DNA from 4 places in the Mesorhizobium sp. P2_A8 genome. Region 4 is predicted to be linked to each of the others. Evidence: riboswitches for the same ligand, from Rfam matches in the RefSeq annotation. Region 4 holds a riboswitch; each other region holds the start of a gene.

Region 1 (7,400 bases), on a different contig from region 4:
ATCGACCCACGCCATCCTGTCATTGCCTTCGCCGCCTACGGCATTGGTCACCGGCAACAACATGACGACAATCGGAGCGGTGCGGGCGATCCGCGAACGAGGCCTCTCGATACCGACGGACCTTTCGCTTGCCGGCTTCGATGATTTCGAATGGGCCGACTGCTTCGAGCCGCGGCTGACGCTTGTCGCGCAGCCCTGTACCGAGATCGGACGGCAGGCGGCTGCCTTGCTCTGCGCCCGCATCGCATCCAGCGGTCTGGAGCCGCAGGCAGTGCGGCTGCAAGCCGCGCTGCAGGTCCGTCTGTCCTGCGCGAGGCCGGCATGAGTGCGCCGCTGCTGTCGGTCACCGGCGCGGTCAAGCGCTTCGGCGGCGTCCAGGCGCTGCGTGGCGTCGACTTCGACCTCAAGTCCGGCGAGATCCACGCCCTGCTCGGCGAAAACGGCGCTGGCAAGTCGACCCTCATGAACCTGTTGTCGGGTGTCTATGCGCCGGACGAGGGCACCATCCAGATCGACGGCAAGCCGGTGCGCTTCAACAACCCGCGTGAAGCGCAGGCGGCCGGCATTGCCACCATTTTCCAGGAGCTCGACCTTGTGCCGACGCTCGACGTGGCGGCCAACCTCTTCCTCGGCCGCGAACTGATGCGGCCGGGCGGCTTCCTCGACGTGCCGGCAATGCGCAGCGAGGCCCGCAAGCGGCTCGAGGCCATAGAGCTTGCCATTGATCCCGCCAGCATGGTGGCGAACCTGTCGATCGGCCAGCGCCAGGTGGTGGCGATCGTCAAAGCGCTGTCCTACGCCTCGCGCGTGCTGATCATGGACGAGCCGACCGCGGCTTTGACGGTGGGCGAGGTCGAGAGGCTGTTCGACATCATGCGCAAGCTCGCCGCGAGCGGCGTTGGCATCGTCTATATCTCCCATCGCCTTGAGGAGGTGCCGCAAATCGCCGATCGGGTGACGGTGATGCGCGATGGTCGTGTCGCCGGCATCACGCAGCCGCACGCGCCGCAGGCCGAGCTGGTGCGCCTTCTGGTCGGGCGACCGCTGGATGAGCTTTTTCCCGAACGCGCCAGGGAGGCTGGCAAGACACTGCTCAGCCTGCGCGATGCGAGCTTCAGGCTCGCCCATGAAAGCGCTGGATGGCAGCCGCCGACAAGCATCTCACTCGACGTCAAGGCGGGCGAAATCGTCGGGCTGGCCGGCATCATGGGGGCAGGGCGTACCGAGTTGTTGAGTGCGCTCTACGGCACCGGCCTTGCCGGCCGCTGGGAGGGCGATGTCGCGGTCGACGGCCGCCCGGTGAAGCTCGATTCCATCAAAGCCGCACGCGACGCCGGCATCGCCTTCGTCACCGACGATCGGCGCGGCAGCGGCCTGATGCTGAGGATGGCGGTGGGCCTCAACCTGGTGATGTCGGTGATCCGGCGCATCTCACCCCTCGGGCTGATGTCGGCGCGCCGGCAGGCGGATGCCGTGAAGCAGTCTTTCGGCCAGTTCGATATCAGGCCGAAGAATCCCGACATCGCCGTCGGCGCGCTTTCGGGCGGCAATCAGCAGAAGGTGGTACTGGCCAAGGAGATCCTCGGCAACCCCCGACTGCTGCTGCTCGACGAGCCCACGCGCGGTGTCGATGTCGGCGCCAAGGGCGAGATCTACACGCGGCTGCGGCATCTGGCGGCGCAGGGCCTCGGTATTCTGGTCGCTTCCAGCGAGATGCCGGAGCTGATCGGCCTGTGCGACCGCATCGTGGTGCTGCGCCAGGGACGCAATGTGGCGGAATTCATCGGCGGCGTCGACGAGCACACAGTGCTTAACGCGGCAAATGGCAGGGAGGCCTGATGTCTGAGCAGAAGATTTCGGCGACAGGCAGGCCGGTGGCCGCGGCACCGGTGCATCGCGATCCGTTAGCCTTTGTAGTGCGCTTCCAGAGCCTGATCGGCCTTGTCGTTGTGGCGATCGGCGGCGTCATCTTCTCGCCGCGCCGGCATGGCGAAATCCTATTCCTCAACCCCGACAACATCGCCAACATCGTTCGCGCCGTGTCCGAGACCGGCATCATCGCCATCGGCATGACCTTCGTCATCATTACCGCCGGCATCGACCTTTCTGTCGGCGCGGTGCTTGGGCTCTCCAGCGTCGTCACCGCATCGATGATGATCTCGGGCGGCTTCGGACTCATTCCTACCATCCTGGCCGTACTCGTGATGGGCATCGTCTTCGGCGCCATCCAGGGCACCATCTCCAGCCGTTTCCGGCTCGAGCCGTTTATCGTGACGCTCGCCGGCCTGCAGGCGGCGCGGGGGCTGGCACTGGTCGTCTCGGGCAATCAGTACATCAACATTTCCTATGGCGACGGGCCGGGGCTGGCGCCACCGGTGTTCGCGGTGCTGGGTGAGCGGCTGTTCAACAACACTGTGCCGGTGGCGACGATCGTGTTCATCGTCTTTGCGGCAATCGCAACGATCGTGCTCAACACGACGCGCTTCGGCCGCTATGTCTTTGCCGTCGGTGGCAACGAGCGCGCGGCGCGCATTTCCGGCGTGCCGGTGTCGATGGTCAAGATATCGGTCTACGCCATCACCGGCTTTGCCGCCGCACTGGCCGGCATCGTGCATGCCGGTCAGTTCAATTTTGGCAGTGCCAATGACGGTATGGGCTACGAGCTGACCGCGATTGCAGCCGTGGTCATCGGTGGCACCAGCCTGTTCGGCGGCGCCGGCTCGATGGTTGGCACGGTCGCCGGCACCATTATGCTGGGCGCACTCGCCAACATCCTTCAGCTCAACAACATCACCCCCGCCATGCAGCTGCTCGCGACCGCTGCGATCATTGTGCTGGCGGCAGTGCTTCAATCCCTCGTTCGCCGCCGCGAGGGTTTGGGTCGTTAGGAGGAATGCGGCAGCAAGTGGAAGTCAACCAAGGTCTGGCCCCCGGCCCGACGAGGAGGAGAGTGAGTATGGAAACCACAAGACAAAGGCGTGCCCTGAAAGTCGCGCTTCTGGCAGGCGCTGGCCTGTGCATCGCGGGAGCCGCACAGGCTGCCGACCCGATGGTCAAGGCCTGCGCCAAGGACGGCCAGTTCATCATCGGCTTTTCGCAGGCGAACAATGCCGAACCCTATCGTCAGCACGTCAACGAGGAGCTGGAGGCGGCGGCCAAGGAAGTTCCGGGCTTCACGCTGCAGATCGCCGACGGCGCCGGCAACGTCAACACGCAGACCTCGCAGGTCGACAATTTCATCACCCAGAAGGTCGACATCCTGCTGATCTCGCCCTTCGAGGCGGCACCGCTGACGCCGGCGGTCAAACGCGCCATGGATGCCGGCATCCCGGTCATCGAACTCGATCGCAAGACGGTCGGCGATCCGGGCAAGGAGTACACCGCCTTCATCGGCGGCGACAATTACAAGATCGCGCTCGAGGCGGGCAAGTATACCGCCAAGACCTTGCTGCCCGACGGCGGCGAAGCAGCGGTGCTCCAGGGATTGCCGAGTTCGACGCCCGCGGTCGAGCGGCTTAACGGCTTCAAGGACGGCGTCAAGGAGAATGCCAAGATCCAGATCGTGGCCGAGCAGGCCGCCGACTGGGTGCCGGACAAAGCCCAGACCGCCTTCTCGGCCATGCTGCAGGCGCATCCCGACATCAAGGTGCTTTATGCCAGCAACGACATGATGGCGGCCGGCGCGCTGCTTGCCGCCAAAGGTGCCGGCAAGGACGTCAAGATCATCGGCACCGATGGCTTGCCGGGACCTGCCGGCGGCATCGAAGCGGTAGCGAAAGGCGACTGGGCGGCGACCTTCACCTATCCGACCGGTGCCAAGGAAGCGATCGAGATGTCGAAGAAGATTCTGCTCGATTGCGCCACTTCGGTGGAGCCGACAGTGACAGTGGAGACGACGGCGATCACGGCGGAAAATGCCAAGCAGATGATGGGGAAGTGAGGGAGCCAGCCACCAAGGTTGGATATGACAAGGCCCCCCGCGGGGCCTTGTTGTGTTCTGGGGCACTAATCCTGCAAGGAATGGCTGCTTCGCGCCTCATGACAGTTGCAGAGATCAGTTTTACCGCTTCCTCAAAGCAGACATCGTTGGCACGCGTAGCGCAAGTGGCCGTGTGACCTACCTTCCCGCCGATTGGCCCGAGGCACGCCCAGGTGTCTCTTGCTGCCTACCGTATCGTCGCGAAGGTGCGGGTCACGCCTTGTTCTTGGTTAGACGCTCCAGCGCATCCACTATCAAATCGCAGAATTTTTGATGGTCGAGCTTCATCGCCACGGTGTGGCGGAAGTCGACCTGCTCGCTCGCCGTGCCGCCGAAATGGTGCATGCCGCCCATCTTCTCGAAATTGCAGACCGTCATGCCTTTGGTCCACCGGCCGGCAAGCTCGACGCGGATATCGGCCTTCTCGGTGGTGAAGACGGTCGGGTCGATCATGGCCGCGACGCAGCATGCGTCATGCACGGCGGGATACTCGATCTGCAGGAGGCCACCATGCGTCGTCGCGATGAACTCCCAGATATCGAGGATGAACTTGGCGATCGGGCCGCCTACCGCGCGCACCCGGTCCTGAAGCCCCGTGGTGGCGAGCGCTTGATGCGTCAGGTCGAGCCCCACCATGGTGACGTCCCAGTTGGCCCGGAACACCACGGAGGCTGCTTCCGGGTCGGCATAGACGTTGAACTCCGCCGCGGGCGTGATGTTGCCCCTGGTAAAACTGCCGCCCATTGCGATGACCGATTTCACCCGCTCGACGATGCGCGGATCCTTGCGCACGGCAAGCGCGATGTTGGTGTAGGGACCGACCGGCACCAGCGTGATCGTCTTCGGCTCATGCGCCATGACGGTGTCGATGATGAAGTCGACGGCGTGCCGCTTGTCGAGCTCGAACGAGGCGGGCGGCAGTACGGGGCCGTCGAGCCCGGTCTCGCCGTGGATCTCGACGGCCAGCACCTGATCGATGAGGAGCGGGCCGGGAGAGCCCTTCGCCACCGGTACCTTGATGCCATAGGCGGTGCATACGGAAAGCGCATTGCGCGTGGTGTTCTCGACATTGTGGTTGCCCGAAACCGTGGTGATACCGAGGAGATCGATCTTCGGATTGCCTGCCGCCAGCAGGATGGCGATAGCGTCATCATGCCCTGGGTCGCAGTCCAGGATGATCTTTTCCATATGGCACCTCCTCTGTCGGCCGAGCCTGCCGCGACTACAGACTGCCGCCGCTTGCGCCGTCAAGGTTCTCGCCCTCGGCAACCGTAGTGCCAACTCGCTCGGCCCCCCGGCCACCTTCTACCTCCGGTGGCGAGCCCATTTCGAGCAGCTGCCACCTGCCGCCGCCGTGTTGCGCACAAGTGGAGTTGACATCGTCGCGGAATATCGCTTCAAACGTAATGTTATTACATTTGGATGGAGCCGCGACGTCGCAAAAAACCGTTGCGATGCGATCGATGGAAATCTACGCTGGCCCGGTGATGGTCCCCTGGCCGCAAGGCAAGGGGTGAAAAGGGAACACGGTGAGATCCCAAAGGGTCGAGGCCGTGGCTGCCCCCGCAACTGTAAGCGGCGAGCAAAATCCGTAAATGCCACTGGCCGGCAAGGCTGGGAAGGCAGGATGGCGCAACGACCCGCGAGCCAGGAGACCTGCCATCAGCATGAGTTGACCGGACGGGGTGTGCCGGGAGGAGACGTGGACGTCGGTCTTGTCGGCCGATACGCCAACATCCTTCCGTCGCCAATCGAGAAAGACGGAAAGTTGGACGGCGCTACAGATCGTATTCACCGCATTATTGTCTGCACGCTTTGCCGCGACGTCCCGACAGGGATCAGGTCGGGTGAAAATTTGTGCTCCGATTTGCGTTCCCGGCTCTCGGCCCACCATGAACCCGCCGTGGCGCATGGCTTCACGGTCGAGGGCGTGTCTTGCATGGCCGGCTGTGCACGGCCCTTGACGGTTGCCTTCCAGGCATCGGGCAAGGCTGCCTATCTCTTCGGCTCCATCGATGCGCAGGCCGATGTCGGCGATCTCGTGCGATTCGCCAAGCTCTATGCTTCGCTCGCCGATGGCTGGTGCAATTCGGGACAGCGCCCGGCGGGATTGGCCGGCAAGACGCTGGCCCGCATCCCGGGTCCGGAGAATCCGGCGGGAAACAGCCGATGACAGCGCCGGTTCTCGAAGCGCGTGACCTCAGTGCCATGGCGAATGGCCGGGATCTGGTCCATGCGGTCAGCCTGTCGGTGGCCGCGAGCGATCGCCTCGCCATCATCGGCCCCAACGGCGCCGGCAAGACGACGCTGCTGCGCATGCTGTCGGGCATGCTGCGGCCAAGTTCCGGCGAGGTGAAGCTTGGCGGGCGCCGGCTGGACAGGATTTCGGCCGCCGAGCGGGCACTGCATATCGCCGTGGTCGGCCAGACCGACCAGCCCGATCCGCGGCTGGCGGTGATCGACTATGTCGAGCTTGGCCGGGTTCCGCACGCCGGGCTGAGGCGCAGGAGCGACGAACGCGACATTGTCGTCGACGCGCTGCGCCGGACCGGCCTGCTGCCGCTGCTTGGCCGCACCATCGGCTCGCTGTCGGGGGGCGAGCGCCAGCGCGCCCAGCTGGCGCGCGCCATCGCGCAGGAGCCAAAAATTCTGTTCCTCGACGAGCCCACCAACCACCTCGACCCGCGCGCCCGTGGCGAACTGCTCGAACTCGTGGCCGGCTTCGGCATGACGGTGATCGCGGTGCTGCACGATCTGGCCCTGGTGGCCCCCTTCGCCACCAGGGTCGCGGTGATGAACAATGCCCGCCTGCAAGCGTTCGCCGCGCCGCGCGAAGCGCTGACCCAACAGCTGATCCGCGAGATTTTCGGCGTCGACGTCTTTCGTCTGCGCCATCCGACCGAAGACCGCGAACTGACGGTGTTCGAGGTGCCGAACCGCGCCGCGCCGCCATCCTGATCGAAGCCGTTCCGCCCAATCCCTGTTCAACAAAGGAGCACTTACCTTGAAACGCCTCGCCTTTTCGCTTGTCTTCTCGCTGCTGGCCTCGACAGCCTTCGCCTTCCCTGTGACCGTCGACAGCTGCGGCAAACCGCTGACCTTCGACGCGCCGCCGAAGCGTGCCGTCATCCATGACCTCAACATGGCCGAGATGACTTTTGCGCTGAAACTGCAGCCGTCGATCGTCGGCCTGACCGGCATCACCGGATGGTACAAGGTCGGTCCCGAATTCAAGGCCGAGCAGGGCTCGATCCCTGAACTCGCCCCCAAATATCCGACGCTTGAAAACCTCGTCGCGGTCGAGCCCGATTTCTTCTTCGCCGGCTGGTACTACGGCATGAAGCCGGGCGGCGAAGTGACGCCCGACACGCTTGCCCCGCATGGCATCAAGACGCTGGTTCTGACGGAAAGCTGCGTCCAT
Region 2 (7,400 bases), on a different contig from region 4:
TGCTGGCTTCGTTTGCCATCTTCCAATTCCTGTGGGTATGGAACGATCTGCTGGTGGCGATGGTTTTCCTGGGTACGGAGGCAGACCAGATCGTGCTGACCGCCAAGCTCAACGCGCTGCTGGGCTCCCGCGGCGGCGACTGGGAGATCCTGACGACATCGGCTTTCGTGACCATCATCGTGCCGCTGATCGTGTTCTTCTCGCTGCAGCGCTATTTTGTCCGCGGGCTGCTTGCCGGCTCGGTGAAAGGAGGCTGAGACGATGCAATCCGCTTTGAAGGCCAGTTCGAAGCCTGACCTCGCCGTCGATCGTGACTGGTGGCGAGGTGCGGTGATCTACCAGATCTATCCGCGCAGCTACCAGGACTCGAATGGCGACGGCATCGGCGACCTGAAGGGCATCATCGGCCGGCTCCCCTACATTGCAGGACTCGGTGCGGACGCCATCTGGATTTCGCCGTTCTTCAAGTCGCCGATGAAGGATTTCGGCTACGACGTCACCGACTATTGCGACGTCGATCCGATGTTCGGCACGCTGGCCGACTTCGATGCGCTGACCGCAGAAGCACACAGGCTGGGCTTGAAGGTGATGATCGACGAGGTGCTGTCGCACACCGCCGACAACCACCCCTGGTTCAAGGAAAGCCGGTCGAGCCGCGGCAATCCGAAAGCCGACTGGTATGTCTGGGCGGACGCCAGGCCGGACGGCACGCCGCCCAACAACTGGCTGTCGATCTTCGGCGGCTCGGCGTGGCAATGGGACACCAGCCGCCAGCAATATTACCTGCACAACTTCCTGGCCGAACAGCCCGACCTCAACTTCCACAATCACGAGGTCCAGAACGCGCTGCTCGACGTCACCCGCTTCTGGCTGGAGCGCGGCGTCGACGGCTTCCGGCTCGACACCATCAATTTCTACTTCCACAGCCAGGGCTTGGAAAACAACCCGCCACTGCCGCCGGAGCAGCGCAACGACCAGACCGCACCCGCGGTCAACCCCTACAACTATCAGGACCATATCTACGACAAGAGCCGCCCCGAGAACCTCGGCTTCCTCGAACGCTTCCGCGCCTTGCTCGATGAATATCCGGCAACCGCCGCGGTCGGCGAAGTCGGCGATTCGCAGCGCGGGCTGGAAGTGGTGGCGGCCTATACGGCCGGCGGCAAGCGCGTGCACATGTGCTACTCGTTCGACTTCCTGGCACCGGAAAAGATCAGCGCGGCCAAGGTCCGCTCGGTGCTGGAATCCTTCGGCAAGGTCGCCAGCGACGGCTGGTCGTGCTGGGCCTTTTCCAATCATGACGTGATGCGCCCGGCCTCGCGCTGGGCTGCTGGCGAAGCCGATCCGACCGCCTATCTCAAGGTCATCTCGGCGCTGCTGATGTCCTTGCGCGGCTCTGTCTGCATCTATCAGGGCGAGGAGCTTGGCCTCGGCGAAGCCGACCTTCGCTTCGAGGATCTGCAGGACCCCTACGGCATCCGCTTCTGGCCGGAATTCAAGGGCCGTGACGGCTGCCGCACGCCGATGGTGTGGGACGGCAGCGCCACGAATGGCGGCTTCTCCTCGGCAAAGCCCTGGCTGCCGGTGCCGGCCAAGCATCTGTCGCAAGCGGTCAATGTCCAGCAGGGCAACGAGACCTCGCTGCTCGAGCACTACCGGCGCTTTCTCACCTTCCGCCGCGCACATCCGGCGCTGGCCAAGGGCGACATCACATTCATCGAAAGTGCGGGCGACACGGTCGCCTTCACACGCCGCGCAGGCAACGAACAGATCGTCTGCGTCTTCAATCTGGGAGCTGAGCCAGCCAAGGTTGACCTAGGCAACCGATCGCTGCAACCTTTGCCCGGGCACGGATTTTCGGGGCAGGCGAGCACCGGTTCCGTACAGCTTGGCGGCTACGGCGCCTGGTTCGGACGCATCGACTGAATTTCAAATCACTTGAATTTCAAATTTCTGGGAGGAAACCAATGGCCGATGTCACGCTAAGACAAGTGAAGAAGTCCTACGGCAATCTGAACATTCTCCACGGCATCGACCTCGACATAAAGTCGGGCGAGTTCATCGTCTTTGTCGGCCCGTCGGGCTGCGGCAAGTCGACTTTGCTGAGGTCGATCGCCGGGCTCGAGGAAATCACCTCCGGCGAACTCAAGATCGCCGGCGAGGTCGTGAACGACGTGCCGCCATCGAAGCGCGGCATCGCCATGGTGTTCCAGTCCTACGCGCTCTACCCGCACATGACCGTCTACGACAACATGGCGTTCTCGATGAAGATCGGCAAAGAGAACAAGGCCGAGATCGACCGCCGCGTGAAGCAGGCGGCCGAAATCCTACAGCTGACCAAATATCTCGACCGCCTGCCCAAGGCGATGTCGGGCGGCCAGCGCCAACGCGTCGCCATCGGCCGCGCCATCGTGCGCAATCCGAAAGTGTTCCTGTTCGACGAGCCGTTGTCGAACCTTGACGCGGCGTTGCGCGTCGCCACCCGCATCGAGATCGCCAAGCTCAAGGAATCGATGCCCAACACGACCATGATCTACGTCACCCACGACCAGGTCGAGGCGATGACGCTGGCCGACCGCATCGTGGTGCTCAAGGAAGGCCATATCGAGCAGGTCGGCACCCCGATGGACCTCTACAAGAAGCCCGGCAATCTGTTCGTCGCCCAGTTCATCGGCTCGCCGGCCATGAACATCCTGCCGGCGACCATCGACAAGACCGGAAACCCGACCGTCGTCAGCCATGTCGGCGGCCGCAAGGCAACCGTACCGATCGCCACGCCGGCATCGGCAAACGGTGCCTCGGTGAGCTTCGGCGTCAGGCCAGAGGACCTGATGATCGCCAGCGGCGCGGACTATCTGTTCGAGGGAACGGTGGACTATGTCGAGCAGCTCGGCGAGGTCCAACTTGTCTATGTCGACATCGGCCGCGCCGACCTGCCGCTGGTGACCAAGATGCCAGGCAATGTCGAGGTCAAGCGCGGGGCGACGCTGCGGCTGAGCGCGGACGCCAGCGACCTTCACATCTTCGACGCGGACGGGCACTCCTTCTCGCTCCGTCAGCCGGAAGCAAAGGCGGCCTGAGGTCAGGAGGACGTCGGAGGCCACATGAAAAACGAAGAGCGGCGGGCACAGGCCCGCCGCTCTTTGTTTGCAGATCAGCTTCGGCTGTTAGTTAGCGGCCGAAGAGGTTCCGGTCGCTGCCCTGAGGGGCAGACTTCTGTACGTCGCCCGACGAGTTGAGCAACTTGTAAACGGGCGAATCGCTGTTGCGGATCGAGCCCGTATGCGAGGCGTCGACGTTGACGGTCGCCTGCTTGTTGATGTCGGTGCCGCCAACATTGTCGTTGCCGGCATAGGCGCTGCCAGCGGCAATCAGAAGAGCGGCGGCAGTAAGAACAATCTTTTTCATTTTTGATACTCCGGTATTTTCGAATTCGAGGCGGCAGGCTGACCCGCCGCCTCGCCGTCGGATGCTAGTTTCGGATGTCAGTTGTTGCCGAACAGGTTGCGATCGCTGCCATGGGTGACAGGCGTCTGCGCAGCCGGCTCGGACTTCTTGGTTGAAGCCGTGTACGAGCTGTCGACCGAGGCGGCAGGCTGATTGGCGCCCTTGGAGCCAAAGTTGTCGCTTCCGGCGAAAGCGCTGCCGGAAATGGCCAGAACGGCGGCGGCAGCAATAAGGATCTTGTTCATTTTAGCTCTCCTGAATTTCTGGATTTTGCCAGGGCGGCGGGCGAGCCCGCCGCCTTCTGGGAATCGGCGTTAGTGGCCGAAGAGATTGCGGTCGCTACCCTGGACAGGCGTCTGAGCAGCCGGTTCCGGCTTCTTGATCGAAGCGGTCTGCGAGCTGTCGACAGCAGTGGCTACCGGGGCGTTCGAACCATAGTGGTCGCTACCGTTAGCAAAGGCGCTGCCGGAAATGGCCAGAACGGCGGCGGCAGTGAGAATGATCTTTTTCATTTTAGGTACTCCAGTATTTTTCCCGTCCGTCTAGCGGCGTGTCTTGGGATGAAATCGCGTCGTTCGGACCGCCCCGATGTGGGAAAGCCATCCAGCCATTTCCAATCACGAAGTTGTTCCGCGTGGACCAAGAATCTGCCACTTGAAATTGTGCCAAGAGCATCCACACCAGTTGTTTTTCTTTGTGATATCAAATAGTTATGTAAAATCGGCACCCCGATCACCAACTGTGTCGGAGGCCCAGCGTTCACACCGTCCTGCACGCACCGTCAACAGAAACGAACCGTTCGGTTCGATTTTAGAAGTTGCTAATAGTCACTTTTCGAAACCGTTAACCTTTCTTAGGCCCCGGCAAGGGGTCGGATTCGAGGAGATTGCAGCCGGCGATGGCTGCCTAGGAGATCGGGTTTCGGCTCCGCAATAGCCGGCCGGAGCGTTTCGCATGCGTGTCGCGCCGCATGGATACGATGTCGTTTTCATGCCGATGGCGCGCCCGCGATCGTGATTAGATCATGTCATCTCAGGTGCCGCTTCGTGACGACGAAGCGGAGAATTGGGAAGCCGGTCAGAATCCGGCGCTGCCCCCGCAACGGTGGTGGAGTTCAAGTCGCAACGGGAGACCACTGGGCAAACGCCTGGGAAGGTGTCGCGACCGTCCGCAAGGACACTCCAGAGCCCGGAAACCAGCCCGAGATATTTGAACTCGACTGATCGCGGTGGGCGGTCAAGAGGTGGATAGTGCATGTCCGGCGCTTCGCCGGTCTGCGTCCGATCCTTCCTCCATCACCACCAGTTCAGTCCTTGGCTATGAGGACAGGACATGGACGCGCGCAACGATATGCTGAGGCTGCTGCAGAGCCGCAGGAACGGCTTCTCGCTCGAGCAGCCCTTTTACACCGATCCGGACTATTTCAAGCTCGACATGGAGCTGATCTGGTATCGCGACTGGCTGTTCATCGGCCATGATTGCGAGCTGCCCAAGCCGGGCAGCTACATTACCGCGCAGATCGGCGATTATCCGGTCGTCCTTGTCCGCGACCAGAAGGGCAATATCAACGCCTTTCACAATTCCTGCCGCCATCGCGGCAGCCGAGTCTGCAATTCAGACAAGGGCACGGCGGCAAAGCTGGTCTGCCCCTATCACCAGTGGACCTATGAGCTGGACGGAAGGCTGTTGTTTGCCCGACAGATGGCGGACGGGTTCGACAAGAGCCAGTTCGGCCTGAAGCCCATCGCCTGTGAAAGTGTCGGCGGCTACATCTTCATCTGCCTGGGCAAGGAGCCGGCGGATTTCGCACCGATGCGGGCTATGATCGAGCCCTACCTTTTGCCGCACCGGCTGCGCGAGGCCAAGGTGGCGTTCGAGTCGACCATTGTCGAGAAGGGCAACTGGAAGCTGGTCTGGGAAAACAACCGCGAGTGCTACCATTGCGCCGGCAATCACCCGGAGCTTTGCAAAACTTTCCCGGAGGCACCGACGGTGACCGGCGTGCAGGGGGCCGACAGCGACCCGGAAATGCTTGCGCACTGGGCGAAATGCGAAGCGGCCGGCCTGCCGAGCAAATTCCGCATCGATGCGGCCGGACAGTACCGCGCCACCCGCGCGCCGCTGCTGCGCGACGCCATCAGCTACACCATGAACGGCAAGCGGGCGGTGAAGAAGAACCTCTCCGACACCGTCTCCGCCGACCGGATCGGCACCTTGATGCACTATCACTATCCGACGACATGGAACCACATCCTCATCGACCACGCGGTGACGTTTCGCGTGCTGCCGATCAGCGCCACGGAAACGGCGGTGACGACCAAATGGCTCGTCCACAAGGATGCGGTCGAAGGCGTCGACTACGATCTCGCCGAACTCACCCATGTCTGGACCGAGACCAACGACCAGGACCGCCACATCGTCGAGGAAAACGCCTTCGGCATCCTATCGCCCGCCTACGAGCCAGGCCCCTATTCGGAGCTGCATGAGGGCGGCGTGATCCAGTTCGTCGAATGGTACGCGTCGTTCATCGGTCCGCGGCTTGCCGAAGGCGGCCGGCCGGCGCTGCGCAGCGTTGCCTAGTGCATGTCGCTCAAAAATGGCCCCCGGTTTTGAGACAACGACATGCAAGGAAACAAGACCTGAAGCGCGTCGCATGAACCCGTTTCGACGCGACGCGCCTTGGTGCATGTCGCCCAAGAGTGCGCAGCGGTTTTGGGATCACGACACGCACGGAATAAAAGGGACAAGAGGATGAATGCGATGACGGACCTTGGCCTCTATCGCCATCTCGACCAGATGACGCCCTGGAACGACAGGCTCCAGGTGCTGGAAGTGATCGGCGTCAGTGACGAAGCACCTGATGTGAAGACCTTCACCTTCCGCTCCGATAACCAGACCTGGTTCCGCTACAAGCCGGGCCAGTTCGTGACGCTGGAACTGCCGACCGCCGATGGGCCGCTGATGCGCACCTACACGCTGTCGTCTTCGCCATCGCGGCCGTTCTCGATCGCGGTGACGATCAAGGCGCAAGCGGGCAGCATCGGTACACGCTGGATGTTCGACCATCTGACGCCCGGTTCGCATGTGAAGGCCTATGGGCCGACCGGCGACTTTTCGCTGCACAGCCACCCGGCGGCCAAGTATCTGTTCATTTCGGCCGGCTCCGGCGTGACGCCGATGATGTCGATGCTGCGCTGGCTGAACGACTGCGCGCCATGGACCGATGTCGGCTTCGTCAATTGCGCGCGGCGCCCCGAGGAAATCATTTTTCGCAAGGAGCTCGAACTGCTCGGCAGCCGCATGCCCGGCCTGTCGCTCGGCTTCATGATCGAGGAGCGGTCGAGCCGCGAGGGCTGGTTCGGCCATATGGGCCGCATCGATGCGATCCGGCTGCCATTGCTGGCGCCCGATTTCCGCGAGCGCGAAATCTTCTGCTGCGGCCCCGATCCCTTCATGCGCGCCGTGCGCGGCATGCTGGACTCTGCCGGCTTCGACATGACGAAGTACCATCAGGAGAGCTTTGCGGCGCCTGTCGTGGAGGAGATCCCGGCACCATTCACGTCGCCGGCGGAAGACGGCGCCGCCGTCATCGTCGAAGCCGCGACGCCGATCCGCTTCGCGCTTTCGGATGTCGACGCCGAATGCGTCGCCGGCCAGACCGTGCTGCAGACGGCGCGGGCTTCGGGCGTGCGGATTCCCGCCGCCTGCGAGTTCGGCCTGTGCGGAACCTGCAAGGTGAAGAAGGTCACGGGCGCCGTCGAGATGAGCCACAATGGCGGCATCCTCGACCACGAGATCGACGACGGCTTCATCCTCGCCTGTTGCTCAAAGCCGCTTTCGGCGCTCGAAATCGAGGCGTGACCGCCGGGGGAATGCCGAGCCTCGGAACGGCGGCTACGAGAAACCTCTCGGAAGGACCGTGTCCGTTCAAACTCCGTAGCGTTCGGTTCGGA
Region 3 (7,400 bases), on a different contig from region 4:
CGATGCCGATCCCGGTGGTCACCCAGGTGATGCCCTCGGTCAGCATCGCCTCCGGCACGTGCCGCTCGATCAAGCCGAATGCCGTGATGAAGGTCGGTGAGATCGCCACGCCGCTGACGAAGACGGCCAGCGCCAGAAGCGGCACCGTGTCGGCGGCGAGCAACGGCAGCGCTGTGAGCGCGATGACGGCGACGGCGATGGCAAGTTGACGCTGCAGGGCCATTTTCAGGTTGAGCGCCCCGACGATGATGCCGAGCACGAACGATCCCAGCGCGTAGACGCCGATGACCAGGCTCGCGGCGGCCGGCTGGCCAAGCTCCTTGGTGATCGCCACGGTGCTCACTTCCGTCGTCGCGAAGGTTGCGCCGATGAAGATCAGGGCGAAGGTGATGATCTGCACCGGCCGCAGGCGGATTGCCGAGCTGCGCGAACCATGTTCCGCCGGCCGCACTTGCGGCTCGGTCGAACGCTGCAGGATGAAGGCCGTCGAGCCGACGGCGAGGAACAGCGTGCTCGCCAGCATTCCCGCTTCCGGGAACAGGGCGGCACTCAGTCCCACCGACAGCGATGCCCCGGCAATGTAGACCAGCTCGTCCGCCGCCGACTCGAAGGCGAATGCGGTGTTCATTTCGGGCCGTCCGCGGAAAATCTCGGTCCAGCGTGCGCGCACCATTGCCGGGATGCTGGGCATCGCCGCGGCCAGCAGCGCCGACACGAACAGCGTCCATACCGGCCAGTTGTGATTGGCCGCCGCAATCAGGACGGCAAAGGCGAGCACGGAGATGATCGTGGTCGGCACCACGATCCGCGTCTGGCCAACGCGATCCACCAGCCTTGATATTTGCGGCGCCACGAAGGCGTTGGCCAGTGCGAATGTCGCTGAGACGGCGCCGGCCAGCCAGTACTCGCCACGCGTCTGCGACAGCATCGCCACGATGCCGATTGGCGCCATCGCGATCGGCAGGCGCGCCAAGAAACCCGCGGCTGCAAAGCCCTTGGCGCCGGGAGCGCGAAAGATTTCCGCATAGGGATTTTGCATGGTCCGGTTCCTCGACAAAGGAAGATTCGACAATTACATACGAAGCGTATGATTGTTAGATAGATCATACGCCGCGTATGTCAATTGGCATACGAAGCGTATGTTAGTAGGTCCAGAAGCCATGCACAAACCTCGCAAGGAAATGATCGCCGAGACGCGCGCCAAGCTGATAGCGGCGGCCCGCCACGCCTTCGGCACGATCGGCTATGCTGAAGCCTCGATGGATGATTTCACTGCCTCGGCCGGGCTGACGCGCGGCGCACTCTATCATCACTTCGGCGACAAGAAGGGATTGCTGCAGGCGGTCATCGCCGAAATCGACGGCGAGATGGCGGCGCACGTGAACGAAGTGGCGTCGAGAGCGCCGACCCGCTGGCAGCATTTCGTCGACGAATGCACGACCTATATCGAGATGGCGTTGGAACCGGAAATCCAGCGCATCATGTTCCGGGATGGCCCAGCCGTGCTGGGAGATCCGGCACAATGGCCGAATGCCAATGCATGCATCGCTTCAATGACCAGCCATCTGACGATGTTGCAGGAGGAGGGGGTTGTCGTATCCAGCCTCGACCCCGAGACTGCCTCGCGGCTGATCAACGGGGCGAGCAGTCAGGCGGCGCAACGGATCGCCAATTCGAGCGACCCCGAAGCGACGTCGAAGAAGGTGGTCACGGCGTTCAAGCAACTGCTCGAAGGCCTGCTCAAAAAGCCTGATCCGCAGCCGAACTGAAATCCCCATAGGCGGTCCGGCGCCATTGCCCGCAATTGACAATAGCCGGTTTGAGCGCATCCTCTCGCGCCATCTCTGAAGCGGAGATTCGGGGCATGTGGGATTTCGATATCGGCAGGTCGGTGTCTATCATGATGCGGACCTGGCCCTTCATTGTCTTTCGCATGATCGTCTATTTCGGCATCACGCTGGCCTACATCATTGCGACCGGTGCGGGCGCCTCCGTTGGCTATGGTATCGGCCATATCTCCACCGATCCTGACGGGCCGCTGTCATTTGCCTTGTGGGGCGGCGTGGTCGGGTTCGGTATCGTCTCGATCGCCGTTTATTGGATCCGCGAATACATCCTCTACGTCGTCAAGGCCGGCCATATCGCCGTCATGGTCCATCTGATCGACGGCCGCGATATTCCCGACGGCCAGAACCAGATTGCCTACGCCAAGGACATCGTCACCCGGCGTTTTGCCGAAGCCAACATCCTTTTCGTCGTCGACCAGCTGGTCAAGGGCGCCATCCGCGCCATCACCGGCCTGATCGGCGGCGTCGCCGCTTTCCTGCCGATCCCGGGCTTGAGCGGCCTGGTCTCCTTCATCAACACGGTGATCCGCCTGTCGCTGACCTATGTCGACGAGATCATCCTGGGCTACAACGTCCGCATCAATTCAGCCTCGCCGTTCGAGACGGCGCGGCAAGGCGTCGTGCTCTACGCCCAGAACGGCAGGATCATGGTCAAGAACGCCGTCTGGCTGGCGGTCATCATGTGGGGCGTGTCGTTCGTCATCTTCCTGCTGATGCTGGCTCCGGCCGGTGCCATTCTTTTCCTCATGCCCGGGCAGCTCGCGGGCTGGGCCTTCGTGCTCGCCATTGTCTTCGCCTGGGCTTTCAAGGCCGCGTTCATCGAACCCTTCGCCATCGCCTGCCTGATGCAGGTCTATTTCAGGACCATCGAGGGCCAGGTGCCCGATCCCGAGTGGGACGCCCGGCTGGCCGAAGCGTCGTCGAAATTCAGGGAACTCAAGGACAAGGCGCTGGCCTCCTTCGGTGGCTCGCGCTGGGGCACGGCCGGCGCGACAGGCTGATCAGCGGCGGTCGCCGTCGCCGGTGCGGCGCCGACAGCGTTGAGGCGCGTTACGGTCGATTTGAGCGGCGCTTCGCCTTGCCCGGAAAAAATCTCGCTCATGATCAGCTCCGGCAACGGCAGGCGGCGTCCCCAGCCGTGCGTTTCAAGGTCCGGTTTTGGCGCGAACTCCGAGACGCGGCCGACGCAGAGATAGGCGACCGGCGTCACATGCTCGGGAATTGACAGCAGATCTTTCAACGCCTGCGCCTCGATGATGCTGACCCAGCCGACACCAACACCTTCGGCGCGCGCCGCCAGCCAGAAGTTCTGCACCGCGCAAACCGTGCTGTAGAGGTCCATCTCCGGATTGTGCCAGCGCCCCAGCGGCGAACCCTTCGAGCGCTGGCGGTCGCAGGTGATGCAGATGTTGAGCGCGCTTTCGCAGATGCCATCCAGCTTGAGCTTGCGGTAGAGCGCCTGTCGCTCTTCCGCGATGGCTGGCAACTCCTGTTCGCGCGCCGCCAGGAACAGGTCGCGCACCTTCTGCCGTCGCTCGGTGTCGCGAATGACGATGAAGTTCCATGGCTGCATGAAGCCGACCGATGGCGCGTGATGGGCCGCAAGCAGCAGCCGCGCCAGCACATCATCTTCGAGCGCGGTGGGCAGGAAATGGCTGCGGACATCGCGCCGCGTGAACATGGCGCGGTAAACCGCGTTGCGTGCACTTTGGTCAAATCCGTCGCCAACTGGAGCGGTCATGTGTTCCGGCATCGCGTGTCCCCTTGCGATTGCAGTGTAGATGTCATCCGCCTGACCATGCGGACGACGATACCTGCCAGGCCGGTCTTCTGGCTCAGGATCAACCCGCGTCCGGTGCCTTCCCGTCATCGACAGTGGCATTTACCGGCGCGGTCCCCCTTACAGCGTTGGGCACGCCACGGAATTCAACCGTGTTCCCGATTCTCTCGCTTGCGGCGAGCACCAGGCAGTGGCGCCGACCTTACGCCGAAGCGCTAACGACGCCAATGCCCGTAGCGACACCAATGGACGCAGGCGTGATTTTCCCCAGTCATCAACCGCCTGCGCATGGCCTTTGTCGATCCGGGTCACTAGATTAGGGCGATGACCACCCGTCTCTACAGCCATCCGATCTTCCTCGAGCACATCACGCCGCCCGGCCATCCCGAGCGGCCCGACCGCTTGCGCGCCATCGAGCGTGTGCTCGACGACGAGGCTTTTGCCACGCTCGATCGCGTCCAGGCGCCGGAGGGCGACGAGGCCACCATCCTCTACGCGCATCCCGCCGATTTCGTCGCCCGCGTCCGCGCATCCATTCCCGACACGGGCATTGCCCGCATCGACGCCGACACCACCGCCAGCCCGAAGAGTTGGCAAGCGGCGATCACGGCGATTGGTGCTGCCAACGCTGCCGTGGACGACGTTTTCACAGGCCGCGCCGACAATGTCTTCGTCGCCGCGCGACCGCCCGGCCACCATGCCGAAAAAACCACCGCCATGGGCTTCTGTCTCTTCAACACGGCGGCGATTGCGGCGCGCCATGCACAGAGGAAACATGGCGTCGAGCGCGTTGCCGTTGTCGACTGGGACGTGCACCACGGCAACGGCACGCAGGATATTTTCTGGGACGATCCGACGGTGCTCTATTGCTCGACGCACCAGATGCCGCTCTATCCCGGCACCGGGGCAAAGAGCGAAACCGGCGCCGGCAACATCGTCAACGCACCGTTGGCGCCGCAGACCGGCAGCGAGGTTTTCCGCGACGCCTTCCTGTCGCGGGTCCTGCCGGCGCTCGACAATTTCGCGCCGGACCTGATCATCATTTCGGCCGGGTTCGACGCGCATCACCGAGATCCATTGGCCGAGATCAACCTGACCGAGGACGATTTTGACTGGGCGACCGGCCAGTTGATGCAGCGCGCCACGCGCCACAGCGGCAACCGGCTCGTCAGCTTGCTCGAGGGTGGCTACGATCTGCAGGGACTGGCATTTTCGGTCGCCGCCCATGTCGGGCGACTGATGAAAGGATGAATGATGGCTGGTGAGACCAACGAAGACATCAAGGCGATGAGCTTCGAACAGGCACTCGACGCGCTGGAGAAGATCGTCGATGATCTGGAGCGTGGCGACGTGCCGCTCGACCAGTCGATCCGCATCTACGAGCGCGGCGAGGCGCTGAAGGCACATTGCGACCGGTTGCTGAAGGCCGCCGAGGACAAGGTCGAGAAGATCAGGCTGTCGCGCGACGGCAAGCCGGTTGGAACGGAGCCGCTCGACGCCGACTGAGGCATGCTCCCGAACGATGGTCTTGCCTCACCGGTTTTTGGACATGATCATGATCGAGGATGGAATTCGCCCCGATTGAAACGGCTTCAGGAAGAGGAGGTTCGCAAACGATGTGCAGAAACATCAAGACCCTGTTCAATTTTGATCCGCCTGCAACCCATGACGAGGTGCGCGACGCAGCCCTTCAGTTTGTCCGCAAATTGAGCGGAACGACACGGCCCTCGAAGCAGAACCAGCACGCGTTTGACCACGCCGTCGAGGCCATCGCGGCATCGGCCCGTGAGCTTCTCGATTCCCTCGAAACCCATCAGCATCCCCGCAATCGCGAAGAGGTGGCAGCTAAGGCGCGGGCAAAAGCCGCGGTCCGTTTTGCCTGACGCAAGTAGGCGCGGCCGCTGACAAGGAGAGTGCATGAACTTCTTCCCTGGGAAAGACCCTGAAGTCGGCGATGCCTTTGCCAGCGACCAGATCGAGCTGATGGTCATCCCGAACGCCAAGGACATTGGCGGTTTCCAGGTGCGCCGCGCCCTGCCGACCGCCAAAAGGCGGCTGGTCGGGCCCTTCATCTTTTTCGACCGCATGGGCCCGGCGATCCTGCGCGCCGGCCAGGCGCTCGATGTCCGCCCGCATCCGCATATCGGTCTGTCGACGGTGACCTACCTGTTCGACGGCAAGATCAGGCATCGCGATTCACTCGGCACCGAAATGGTCATCCAGCCCGGCGACGTGAATTTGATGACCGCCGGCCGTGGTATCGTTCATTCGGAACGCACGCCCGAGGAACTGCGCGGCGCGCCGATGTCGGTCTCAGGCCTGCAGACATGGCTGGCATTGCCGGACGGCAAGGAAGAAGTGGCCCCGGTGTTCGAAAACACCGCAGCGCTTCGACTTCCCGAGATCGATGCCGAAGGCGTCAGCGGGCGCATCGTCATCGGTGATTTCCAGGGGCTGCGGTCCCCGGTGAGGGCCGACTCCGAGACGCTTTATGCCGATCTGCGTCTGGCGCCCGGTGCCAGCGTGAAAATTCCCGCCGACGCGGAAGAGCGCGCCATCTACACGCTCGAAGGCGAGGTCTCGATTTCGGGCGACGTTTTCCCGGCCGAGCGCTTGCTGGTGTTCCGGCCCGGTGACGAGATCGTTGTGTCGTCGCAGACAGGCGCGCATTTCATGCTGTTCGGCGGCGCCTCGCTCGGCTCGAAGCGTTACATCTGGTGGAATTTCGTCTCGTCGTCGAAGGAGCGCATTGAGCAGGCCAAGCATGAATGGAAGACGGGCCGCTTCGACATCGTTCCCGGCGATGAGGAAGAATTTATCCCGCTGCCGGAAAGCTAGGGCATGATCCCGAGAATGGGAACCGGTTTTCGGACGAGATCATGCCCAACAGATAGAACCACAACCTGATCCGCGTCACTGACACGCATTTACTTTCGCCGGCCGGCGGCCTATCCCGCCCATGAACAGAAAGCCCGAGCAGGCCTACCCGTGAACGCAACGCCGCATACGCCGCTCCTCGACAAGGTCCGCATCCCTGCCGACCTGCGCACGCTTGCCGAGAGCGAACTGCCACAACTGGCATCCGAGCTTCGCGCCGAGCTGATCGACGCGGTGTCCCGCACCGGCGGCCATCTTGGCGCCGGCCTTGGCGTGGTCGAGCTGACGGTGGCGCTGCACTATGTCTTCAACACCCCGGATGACCGGCTGATCTGGGATGTCGGCCATCAGGCCTATCCGCACAAGATCCTGACTGGCCGCCGCGACCGTATCCGCACCTTGCGTCAGGAGGGCGGCCTGTCCGGCTTCACCCGCCGCGCCGAGAGCGAGTACGATCCCTTCGGCGCCGCCCATTCCTCGACATCGATATCGGCCGGCCTCGGCATGGCCGCCGCTCGCGACCTCTCCGGCGGCCGCAATAACGTCATCGCCGTCATCGGCGACGGCGCCATGTCGGCCGGCATGGCCTACGAGGCGATGAACAATGCCGGCGCGCTCGATGCCCGGCTCATCGTCATTCTCAACGACAACGACATGTCGATCGCGCCGCCGACCGGCGCGATGAGCGCCTATCTGGCGCGTCTGGCCTCGGGCAAGACCTATGTCGGCCTGCGCGACTTCGGCAAGAAACTGACGTCCTATCTCGGCAAGCGCGCCGATCGTGCGATCACCCGGGCGGTCGAGCATGCGCGCGGCTATGTCACCGGCGGCACGCTGTTCGAGGAACTCGGCTTCTATCATATCGGCCCGATCGACGGTCACAATCTGGAGCATTT
Region 4 (7,400 bases):
GGAGTGCGGATTGATACCGGTCGAGAGGTCGACGAAAGGCTGAGGTGCGTTGGGGAAAAGCACCCTCGCCCGACCTAGACTTCCACCATGGTCCACCGCCGCCCCATCAAGAAGCTTCATGTCAGTCCTGATCGCTTTCCTGTCATTGGCCGTCGAATTCGTCCTGGGCTATCCGGACTGGCTGTTTCGCGCCATCGGCCATCCGGTGACGTGGTTCGGCAGGCTGATATCCTTTCTCGAACGCAGGCTCAACCGCGCCACTGATCCCGACGCACTGCGTCGCAAGCGCGGTGCTCAGGCGCTGCTGGTCATCGTGCTGGTGCCGGCGGCGATCGGGCTCGGCGTGCAGGTCCTGCTCTGGTTCATTCCCATGGGATTGATCATTGCCGCTCTCTTGGCGACATCGCTTCTGTCGCAGAAGAGCCTTTACGAGCATGTCGAGGCTGTGGCGGACTCACTCGACACCGGTGGCCTCGCTCTGGGCCGTGTTGCCGTCTCGCGAATCGTCGGCCGCGATCCGGAAACGCTGGACACGGCCGGTGTCTGCCGCGCGGCGATCGAGAGCCTGGCCGAAAATTTTTCTGACGGCATCGTTGCCCCCACCTTCTGGACCGGCGTCGGCGGACTTGCCGGCGGCGCCGCTTACAAGGCCGCCAACACCGCCGATTCGATGATCGGCCACCGCACCCCGCGCCACGAGGCCTTCGGCTGGGCGGCGGCGCGCTTCGACGATTGGATCAACCTGCCGGCATCGCGGCTGACGGCGCTGCTGATCGTGCTGGCTGCATTCCTGGTCAAAGGCGCAGATGCGAAAAATGCCTGGCACGCGGTGTGGCGCGACGCGACAAAACACCGCTCGCCCAATGCCGGCTGGCCGGAAGCGGCGATGGCCGGCGCGCTCGGCCTGGCGCTCGCCGGACCACGCAGCTACGGCGGCGTGCTGGTCGACGACGTCTTCATGGGCGAAGGCGGCCGGCGCGAAGCCGACAGCATCGACATAAGGCAGGCGCTGAAACTCTACCGCGTCGCCGACTATCTGCTGATCGCGCTGTTCGGTTTGGTCTCGGTCGTCGTCATTGTGGTGTGACGCATCGAGGCGCCGTTCAGAACTCGATCCCCTGCTGCGCTTTCACGCCCGCGGAAAAATGGTGCTTGGTCACGCCCATTTCGGTGACAAGATCGGCCGCCTCAACCAATGCCGGTTTGGCGTTGCGGCCGGTGACCACGATATGCAGGCCCTCCCGTCGTGCTTTCAGCGCGGCAACCACTTTGTCGAGTTCGAGATAATCGTAGCGCAGCGCGATGTTCAGTTCGTCGAGCACCAGCAGGCTGATCGACCGATCGGCCATCAGCTCGAGCACTTTGGCCCATGCGGCTTCGGCCGCGGCAATGTCGCGCTTCAGATCCTGTGTCTCCCAGGTGAACCCCTCGCCCATCGCGTGCCAGACGACGCGGTCGCCAAAGGCGGCGAAGGCATCTTTCTCGCCGGTGTGCCACTTGCCCTTGATGAACTGGACGACGCCGACACGCTTGCCGTAGCCGAGCATCCGCAGCGCCAGGCCGAAGGCGGCGGTGGTCTTGCCCTTGCCCGGCCCGGTGTTGACGATCAGCAGCCCCTTCTCGACCGTCTTGCTCGCCACCTCGGCGTCCTGCACCGCCTTGCGCTTGGCCATCTTGGCGCGGTGGCGTTCCTCGTCCCGGTCTTCGATGGGCTTGTCGTCGGTATCGGTCATCTCATTTCACCTTGAGTGGCAGCCCCGCCACCATCAGCAGCACCGTATCGGCGACAGCGGCCACCTGCTGGTTGAGCCGGCCGGCGGCATCGCGAAAGCGGCGCGCCAGTGCGTTGTCCGGCACGATGCCTTGGCCGACTTCATTGGATACCACGAACCAGGACCCGCGCGGCCGCGACAGCACTTCAGCCAGCCGACGGTATTCCAGATCGAGGTCGTGTTCGGCCAGCATATGATTGGTCAGCCACAGTGTCAGGCAGTCGACAAGCACCGGCTGATTGTCCGGCAGGGCCTCAAGCGCGCCTGCGAGATCGAGCGGTGCGTCGATGGTCGTCCACCCTTCACCGCGCCGCGAGCGGTGCAACGCGATGCGCTCACGCATCTCGTCATCATAGGCTTGCGCCGTGGCGATATAGGCCCACGGCGGCGGCAAGGTCGTCGCCAGGGTTTCGGCATGCGCGCTCTTGCCGGAGCGCGCACCACCGATGATGAAGGTCAGCTTGCTGCGATCAGGCAAAGCTGTCGCGCAGGCTGGTCGCGGTACCGGTGAAGCGGCCGCGCACCACGCCGACGACCGCGCCGAGAACCAGCCAGAACACCAGATTGGTCACCGTCACCGCCACCACAAACTGATGATGCAGACCCTCCGGGATCGGGGTCTCGAAACTGTCGGGCTGCGGTGCGCCGACAATATGCGGCGCAATGATCAGCAACACGGCCAGGATCACAAGCGGCAGCGACTTGCGGAACGCGATCAGGCCGATACCCGCCGCGGTCGCCGCCACGGTTGCCCACCACCAGATCTGGCGCTGCGTGAGATCGGCAGCCGGCATCGCCGGCAATTCCGGCGGCAGGCCGAGGCCGGGCGCCAGCGTGAACACGGCAAAGCCGGCCAGGCCCCAGAACACCCCCTGGCGCCAGTTGCCGATGCCGCCGGCGAATTCGGAAACCGCGACCAGGATCAGTGCGAAACCGAGGCCAGTGACGATATTGGCAACCACGCTGAAGGCGAAACGCTCGAAACCGTCGGCCGGTGCCCAGCCTTCGTCTTCCGCTGCCGGAGCGACTGCTTCCGCCGGCGCCGGGGCGGCAGAGCTCATGGCGTTCCCCGCCGGGGCGGCTGTGCTCATGGCATTGGTATCCGTTGCGGCCGGAGCGGCATGGTCATGGTGATGGCCGCCGCCGGCCTGCTCGTAGACTTCCGCCTTGAGGATCAGCGGCACGGTGGCAAAGGCCTGCATGCAGGCGAGAACGACGCCAGCCACGAGCCCTGCGATCGCCGCGATGAACACGACGTTGCGAAACAGGTTCATGATGTCAAATCCTCGTCAGTGGCAGGGAAACGCCATCGAATGGCGATAGTCGTGAGCCGCATTGTGGACCGCATCGATATGCGAGAAGCCGACAAAACCGACAACGAAGATGCCAAGCAGCGCCACGAGCGCAAGCTGCATGAAGCGCGACTGCGAGGAGACGGAGGCGCCGAGGGAGACGGAAGCGGTAGTCATGTCTTGTCCTTTCGCCCTCCACCCGAGGGCATAGAAGTCAGTTTCCTGTCGCCGGCAGGTCTCCTGGCTCGCGGATCAGCGCCCTTCCCCACCTTCCCGAAGAAAACCTTCAGTGGCATATGGAGAGGACTACCGCACACAGTTGCGGGGGCAGCCACGGCGTTGGGCAAGACATTCGCCCGCACCGCATTCCCTCTTGGCTCCAAACGGAACCGACGACAGCGCGACTATAGGGAAAATCGCCGCGACCGGCAAACCAAATTCCGACAATGCATGTCGCCGAAAGTGCGGAGCGGTTTTGGGATCACGACATGCATGATGCAAGAATGCATTGTCGCCGAAAGTGCACAAATCGGGCACGGGCCCAACAATTGACAATTCCCGTGGCCGGGTGTCGGCTAGCAACTCTAGAGGAAGCCAGCCATGCAGCCCATTGCCAGCGACCGCGATCCCTACAACGGCTTGACGCGGGCCGAACCGACGCTGCCGTCCTCCGCCTATTGGGACATCGATGCCTATCAGCGCGACCTCGACGCCATTTGGTACAGAAGCTGGCTGCTCGTCTGCCGCGAGGCAGACCTTGCGCAGCCGCTTTGCTTCCGCACCTTTCGCGTCGGCACGCAGGAAATCGTCGTGCTGCGTGACGAGACCGGCGAACTGCGCGCCTTCCACAACACTTGCCGCCATCGCGGTTCGCAGCTTTGCCAGGAGAGCGAAGGCCGGCTGAAGGCGCGGCTGATCACCTGCCCCTATCACGCCTGGTCCTATTCGCTGCGCGGCGATCTCGTGCGCGTTCCGTCGAAATCGCTGCCGGACGGTTTCGACAAGGCCGATCACCCGCTTTATCGCGTGGCACTCTCGGTGTGGCGCGGTTTTGTCTTCGTCAATCTCTCCGAAGACGCCGCCGGCTCGGCGGAATCCTCCTTCGATCCGGCGTCCGGCGGTCTCGCCAACTGGCCGCTGGAAACGCTGGTGACCGGCCATGCGTTGCGCAAGGTGATGAACTGCAACTGGAAGATCTTTTGGGAAAACTTCAACGAGTGCCTGCATTGTCCGGGCGTCCACAAGGATCTGTCGCGGCTGGTGCCGATCTATGGCCGCGGCCTGATGGACCGGCACGACGATCCCGATTGGGCTCGCCACGCCGATAATGACGCACCGGAGTTTTCCGGCGGCCTGCGCGCCGGCGCCGAGACCTGGTCGCGCGACGGCCAGGCGCACGGGCCGGTCTTTGCCGGCCTGACACCTGCCGAGCGCGCCGCCGGCCAGACCTACGCCACCAACCTGCCGTCGATGTTCGTCGTAGGGCATGTCGACTATGTCAGGACCGTACGGCTGGTGCCGCTCGGCCCCGAGCAGACCGAGCTTGTCGCCGAATGGCTGTTTGTGCCCGAAGCACTTGATGCAGCCGATATCGACAACATCGTCGCCTTCGGCAAACAGGTGCTGGAGGAGGATGCGGCGATCTGCGAGGTCAACCAGAAAGGCCTGCGCTCGACGCGCCACGAAGCCGGTGTGCTGATGCCCGAGGAATATGATCTGCACCGCTTCCACAACTGGGTCCGCGAGCGGCACGCAGCCGTGCCCTCCAAGCCTTGAAGATCACAGCGATTTCGGCAGATACCGCCAGGTCACGAAGCCGCAGATCGCCGCCAGCAGGCCGAGCATGACGAACACCGAGCCCAGCCCGAAGAACGCCAGCACGACCGAATAGACCAGCGGCGGCGTCAGTTCGGAAAAGTCGAGATAGGTGCGGTAGACCGCCGCCATCTGCGACCTTTCATAAGATCGCACCGAGCGCATGAACGCGGTCGAGCCCAGAGCGTCGAGCGCAATGCTGAAGAAAGCGCCGCAGAGCAGGAAGGCACCGGTGAGCAGCGGCACGGTTTCGCCGACCGCACCCGCCGCCAGCAGCATGGCCGACATGGCGAAATAGGCAAATGTCATGGTCCGCCGGCCACCAAAGCGCTTTCCCGCCTTGCCCCAGAAGATGGCCATGAACAGCAGCGCATTGCCGGCCGAAACCAAAAGGCCGCCGGCCAACTTGCCCTCGCCGGTGATGACCATGAACAGCGGCCCGTAGACGAAGAACGTCGTCCAGAAACAGGAGCGACCGAAGGCAATCAGCCAGGCCAGCCGCAACCTGGGCTGGGCGACAAAGCGACCGATATTGGCGAGCGGATTGGCCGGCCGCGACTTGCCCGGGCGGATCGACGGGTTGTCGCCCAGCCGGTAGGTCCAGAACAGCACCAGCAAGGCCATCGCGAACACCGCCACCGCGCCATGCGCGGCATAGATGCCGAAGCGCGTGTAGAGGAAGATGCCGAGCGTCGGTCCGCCGGTCCAGGCGAACATCGACCACGCCATGCGCAGCGATTCGGCCTGCATGAAGTCGGTCTTGCGGATGTGGTCCATGATGTAGAGGTTAAGCGTGATCGACAGCGCGCTGGCGCCCATCACCCGGCACAGCATGCCGGCCAGTTGCCCGGCAAGCGTGTGGGTGACGAAGAACAGCGAGCCGATGGCCAGCAGGCAGGCGCCTGCCGTGTAGACCCAGCGCCGGGCAAAGCGGCGGATCAGCATCGGCATGAACAGCGTCACCGACAGGCCGAGCATCGCCACGATGGTGTAGAGGATCGAGACGATCTGCTCGTTGTGGAGGATCTCGTAGGCCTGGATCGGGATGACGCTCGACACCGTGGCCCGGGCGAAGGATTCAACCGCATAGAGCGACGCGAAGGTGCGCGCATCCGCGGCCTTGAGGGCCGGTAGCCAGATCGGATGGCGCACATGGGTGGACATTGCTTCCCCAAAGCAGAATCACCGGGCCAAATCTGCCGTGGTGATCCCGGCGCCAATAAGAGGAAACCGACGCCTATCCGGCAAAAAGCGAAGTCGGCCAAAGGCTTTCCGGCACTGGCCTAAAGCGGCGCCTGATCCAGCATCTGCCGAAGCGTCCGGCCTTCTTTTGTCCCGGGCAACCGTGATAGTCGTCGTGCGGGGCTGAATCAGAATACGAGACCATGAGCATCCACACACCGACCGCACCCGTTCAGGATCGACCGAAGCGCATCGTCGCCATCGACATCGTGCGCGGCATCGCGCTCATCGCCATGGCGAGCTACCATTTCACCTGGGATCTGGAATTCTTCGGCTACACCGATCCCGGCCTCACCGCCTTCGGCTGGTGGAAGATCTACGCGCGTTGCATCGCATCGACCTTCCTGTTCCTGGTCGGCGTCAGCCTGTACCTCGCCCATGGCCGAAAAATCCGCTGGAACGGCTTCTGGAAGCGTTTCGCCATGGTCGCTGGAGCGGCGATCGCGATTTCGGTCGCCACACGCATCGCCACCCCGGACGGTTTCATTTTCTTCGGCATATTGCACGAGATCGCAGTGGCCAGCTTGCTCGGCCTGCTGTTCCTGCGGCCACCGGCGCTGCTGACGTTGCTTGTGGCAGCGCTGGTCATCGCCGCGCCCGTCTATCTGCGCTTCGAGGCCTTCGACCATCCCTGGCTGTGGTGGATCGGCCTCTCGGCGATCAATCCGCGATCCAACGATTATGTGCCGCTGTTTCCGTGGTTCGGCGCCGTACTTGCAGGCATCGCGGTGACGAAACTCGCCGCCGCTTCGGGCCTGCTTGCCCGGCTTGCCGAATTGGCACCCGGTCGCTGGGCCAACCCGCTGGTCTTCATCGGCCGCCACAGCCTGGCCTTCTACCTGATCCATCAGCCACTGCTGATCGGCTGTGTGTGGCTGTTCGCACAAGTGATGCCGGCCAAGGTCGAAACCCCGCAGGTGAACTTCCTGAAGACGTGCCAGTTGTCTTGCGAGCAGTCGCGCGACACCGAATTCTGTTCGAGCTACTGTGTCTGCATGCTCGATACGCTCGAGGGTGAAGCCTCACTTGATCGGCTCTACAACAACGACCAGACTGCCGAATGGAAGGCGCATATATCCGATCTCGCCGGCATGTGCACCGCCAAGACCGACGACAAGATGACGGAGGAAGGGGTCAAATGACCGAGAACCAGCCGAAGGCAGGGCTCATACCGTGGCCGCCGCTAATCTACATCGCCGCCATCGCCATCAGTATCGCACTCGGCCTGCTTTATCCCTTGCCCTGGATCGGTGACCTCTTAGGCGATATCCTGTTCGCC

Evidence for each region. A riboswitch is a leader RNA that binds a small molecule or an ion and turns the genes downstream of it on or off. The one in region 4 is predicted to bind cobalamin.
Region 1: it holds a riboswitch for cobalamin, as region 4 does, so the genes downstream of both, AC1D10_RS24810 (DUF1636 family protein) here and AC1D10_RS20160 (CbtB domain-containing protein) in region 4, are expected to answer to the same signal.
Region 2: it holds a riboswitch for cobalamin, as region 4 does, so the genes downstream of both, AC1D10_RS00095 (aromatic ring-hydroxylating oxygenase subunit alpha) here and AC1D10_RS20160 (CbtB domain-containing protein) in region 4, are expected to answer to the same signal.
Region 3: it holds a riboswitch for cobalamin, as region 4 does, so the genes downstream of both, bluB (5,6-dimethylbenzimidazole synthase) here and AC1D10_RS20160 (CbtB domain-containing protein) in region 4, are expected to answer to the same signal.

What each region holds. Positions count from the first base shown of each region.
Region 1 is NZ_JBFUDB010000008.1:396,623-404,022, forward strand. Features, by position in the region: gene AC1D10_RS24785 (LacI family DNA-binding transcriptional regulator) at 1-325, shown strand, start outside; gene AC1D10_RS24790 (sugar ABC transporter ATP-binding protein) at 322-1,839, shown strand; gene AC1D10_RS24795 (ABC transporter permease) at 1,839-2,888, shown strand; gene AC1D10_RS24800 (substrate-binding domain-containing protein) at 2,957-3,940, shown strand; gene AC1D10_RS24805 (nucleoside hydrolase) at 4,193-5,167, opposite strand; cobalamin riboswitch at 5,451-5,657, shown strand; gene AC1D10_RS24810 (DUF1636 family protein) at 5,682-6,152, shown strand; gene AC1D10_RS24815 (ABC transporter ATP-binding protein) at 6,149-6,937, shown strand; gene AC1D10_RS24820 (ABC transporter substrate-binding protein) at 6,984-7,400, shown strand, end outside.
Region 2 is NZ_JBFUDB010000001.1:13,317-20,716, forward strand. Features, by position in the region: gene AC1D10_RS00065 (carbohydrate ABC transporter permease) at 1-257, shown strand, start outside; gene bglA (beta-galactosidase BglA) at 262-1,926, shown strand; gene AC1D10_RS00075 (ABC transporter ATP-binding protein) at 1,968-3,080, shown strand; gene AC1D10_RS00080 (DUF680 domain-containing protein) at 3,172-3,408, opposite strand; gene AC1D10_RS00085 (DUF680 domain-containing protein) at 3,486-3,692, opposite strand; gene AC1D10_RS00090 (DUF680 domain-containing protein) at 3,762-3,959, opposite strand; cobalamin riboswitch at 4,465-4,665, shown strand; gene AC1D10_RS00095 (aromatic ring-hydroxylating oxygenase subunit alpha) at 4,780-6,027, shown strand; gene AC1D10_RS00100 (FAD-binding oxidoreductase) at 6,208-7,308, shown strand; gene AC1D10_RS00105 (FAD-binding oxidoreductase) at 7,375-7,400, opposite strand, start outside.
Region 3 is NZ_JBFUDB010000005.1:528,152-535,551, forward strand. Features, by position in the region: gene AC1D10_RS17730 (MFS transporter) at 1-1,039, opposite strand, end outside; gene AC1D10_RS17735 (TetR/AcrR family transcriptional regulator) at 1,161-1,769, shown strand; gene AC1D10_RS17740 (hypothetical protein) at 1,865-2,848, shown strand; partial or broken gene bluB (5,6-dimethylbenzimidazole synthase) at 3,019-3,600, opposite strand; cobalamin riboswitch at 3,651-3,830, opposite strand; gene AC1D10_RS17750 (histone deacetylase family protein) at 3,952-4,878, shown strand; gene AC1D10_RS17755 (exodeoxyribonuclease VII small subunit) at 4,882-5,133, shown strand; gene AC1D10_RS17760 (DUF2277 domain-containing protein) at 5,244-5,510, shown strand; gene AC1D10_RS17765 (pirin family protein) at 5,545-6,465, shown strand; gene dxs (1-deoxy-D-xylulose-5-phosphate synthase) at 6,616-7,400, shown strand, end outside.
Region 4 is NZ_JBFUDB010000006.1:417,750-425,149, reverse strand. Features, by position in the region: gene cobD (threonine-phosphate decarboxylase CobD) at 1-120, opposite strand, end outside; gene cbiB (adenosylcobinamide-phosphate synthase CbiB) at 119-1,087, shown strand; gene cobO (cob(I)yrinic acid a,c-diamide adenosyltransferase) at 1,104-1,733, opposite strand; gene cobU (bifunctional adenosylcobinamide kinase/adenosylcobinamide-phosphate guanylyltransferase) at 1,735-2,250, opposite strand; gene AC1D10_RS20165 (CbtA family protein) at 2,243-3,046, opposite strand; gene AC1D10_RS20160 (CbtB domain-containing protein) at 3,062-3,241, opposite strand; cobalamin riboswitch at 3,278-3,473, opposite strand; gene AC1D10_RS20155 (aromatic ring-hydroxylating oxygenase subunit alpha) at 3,665-4,840, shown strand; gene AC1D10_RS20150 (MFS transporter) at 4,844-6,043, opposite strand; gene AC1D10_RS20145 (heparan-alpha-glucosaminide N-acetyltransferase) at 6,265-7,263, shown strand; gene AC1D10_RS20140 (methyltransferase family protein) at 7,260-7,400, shown strand, end outside.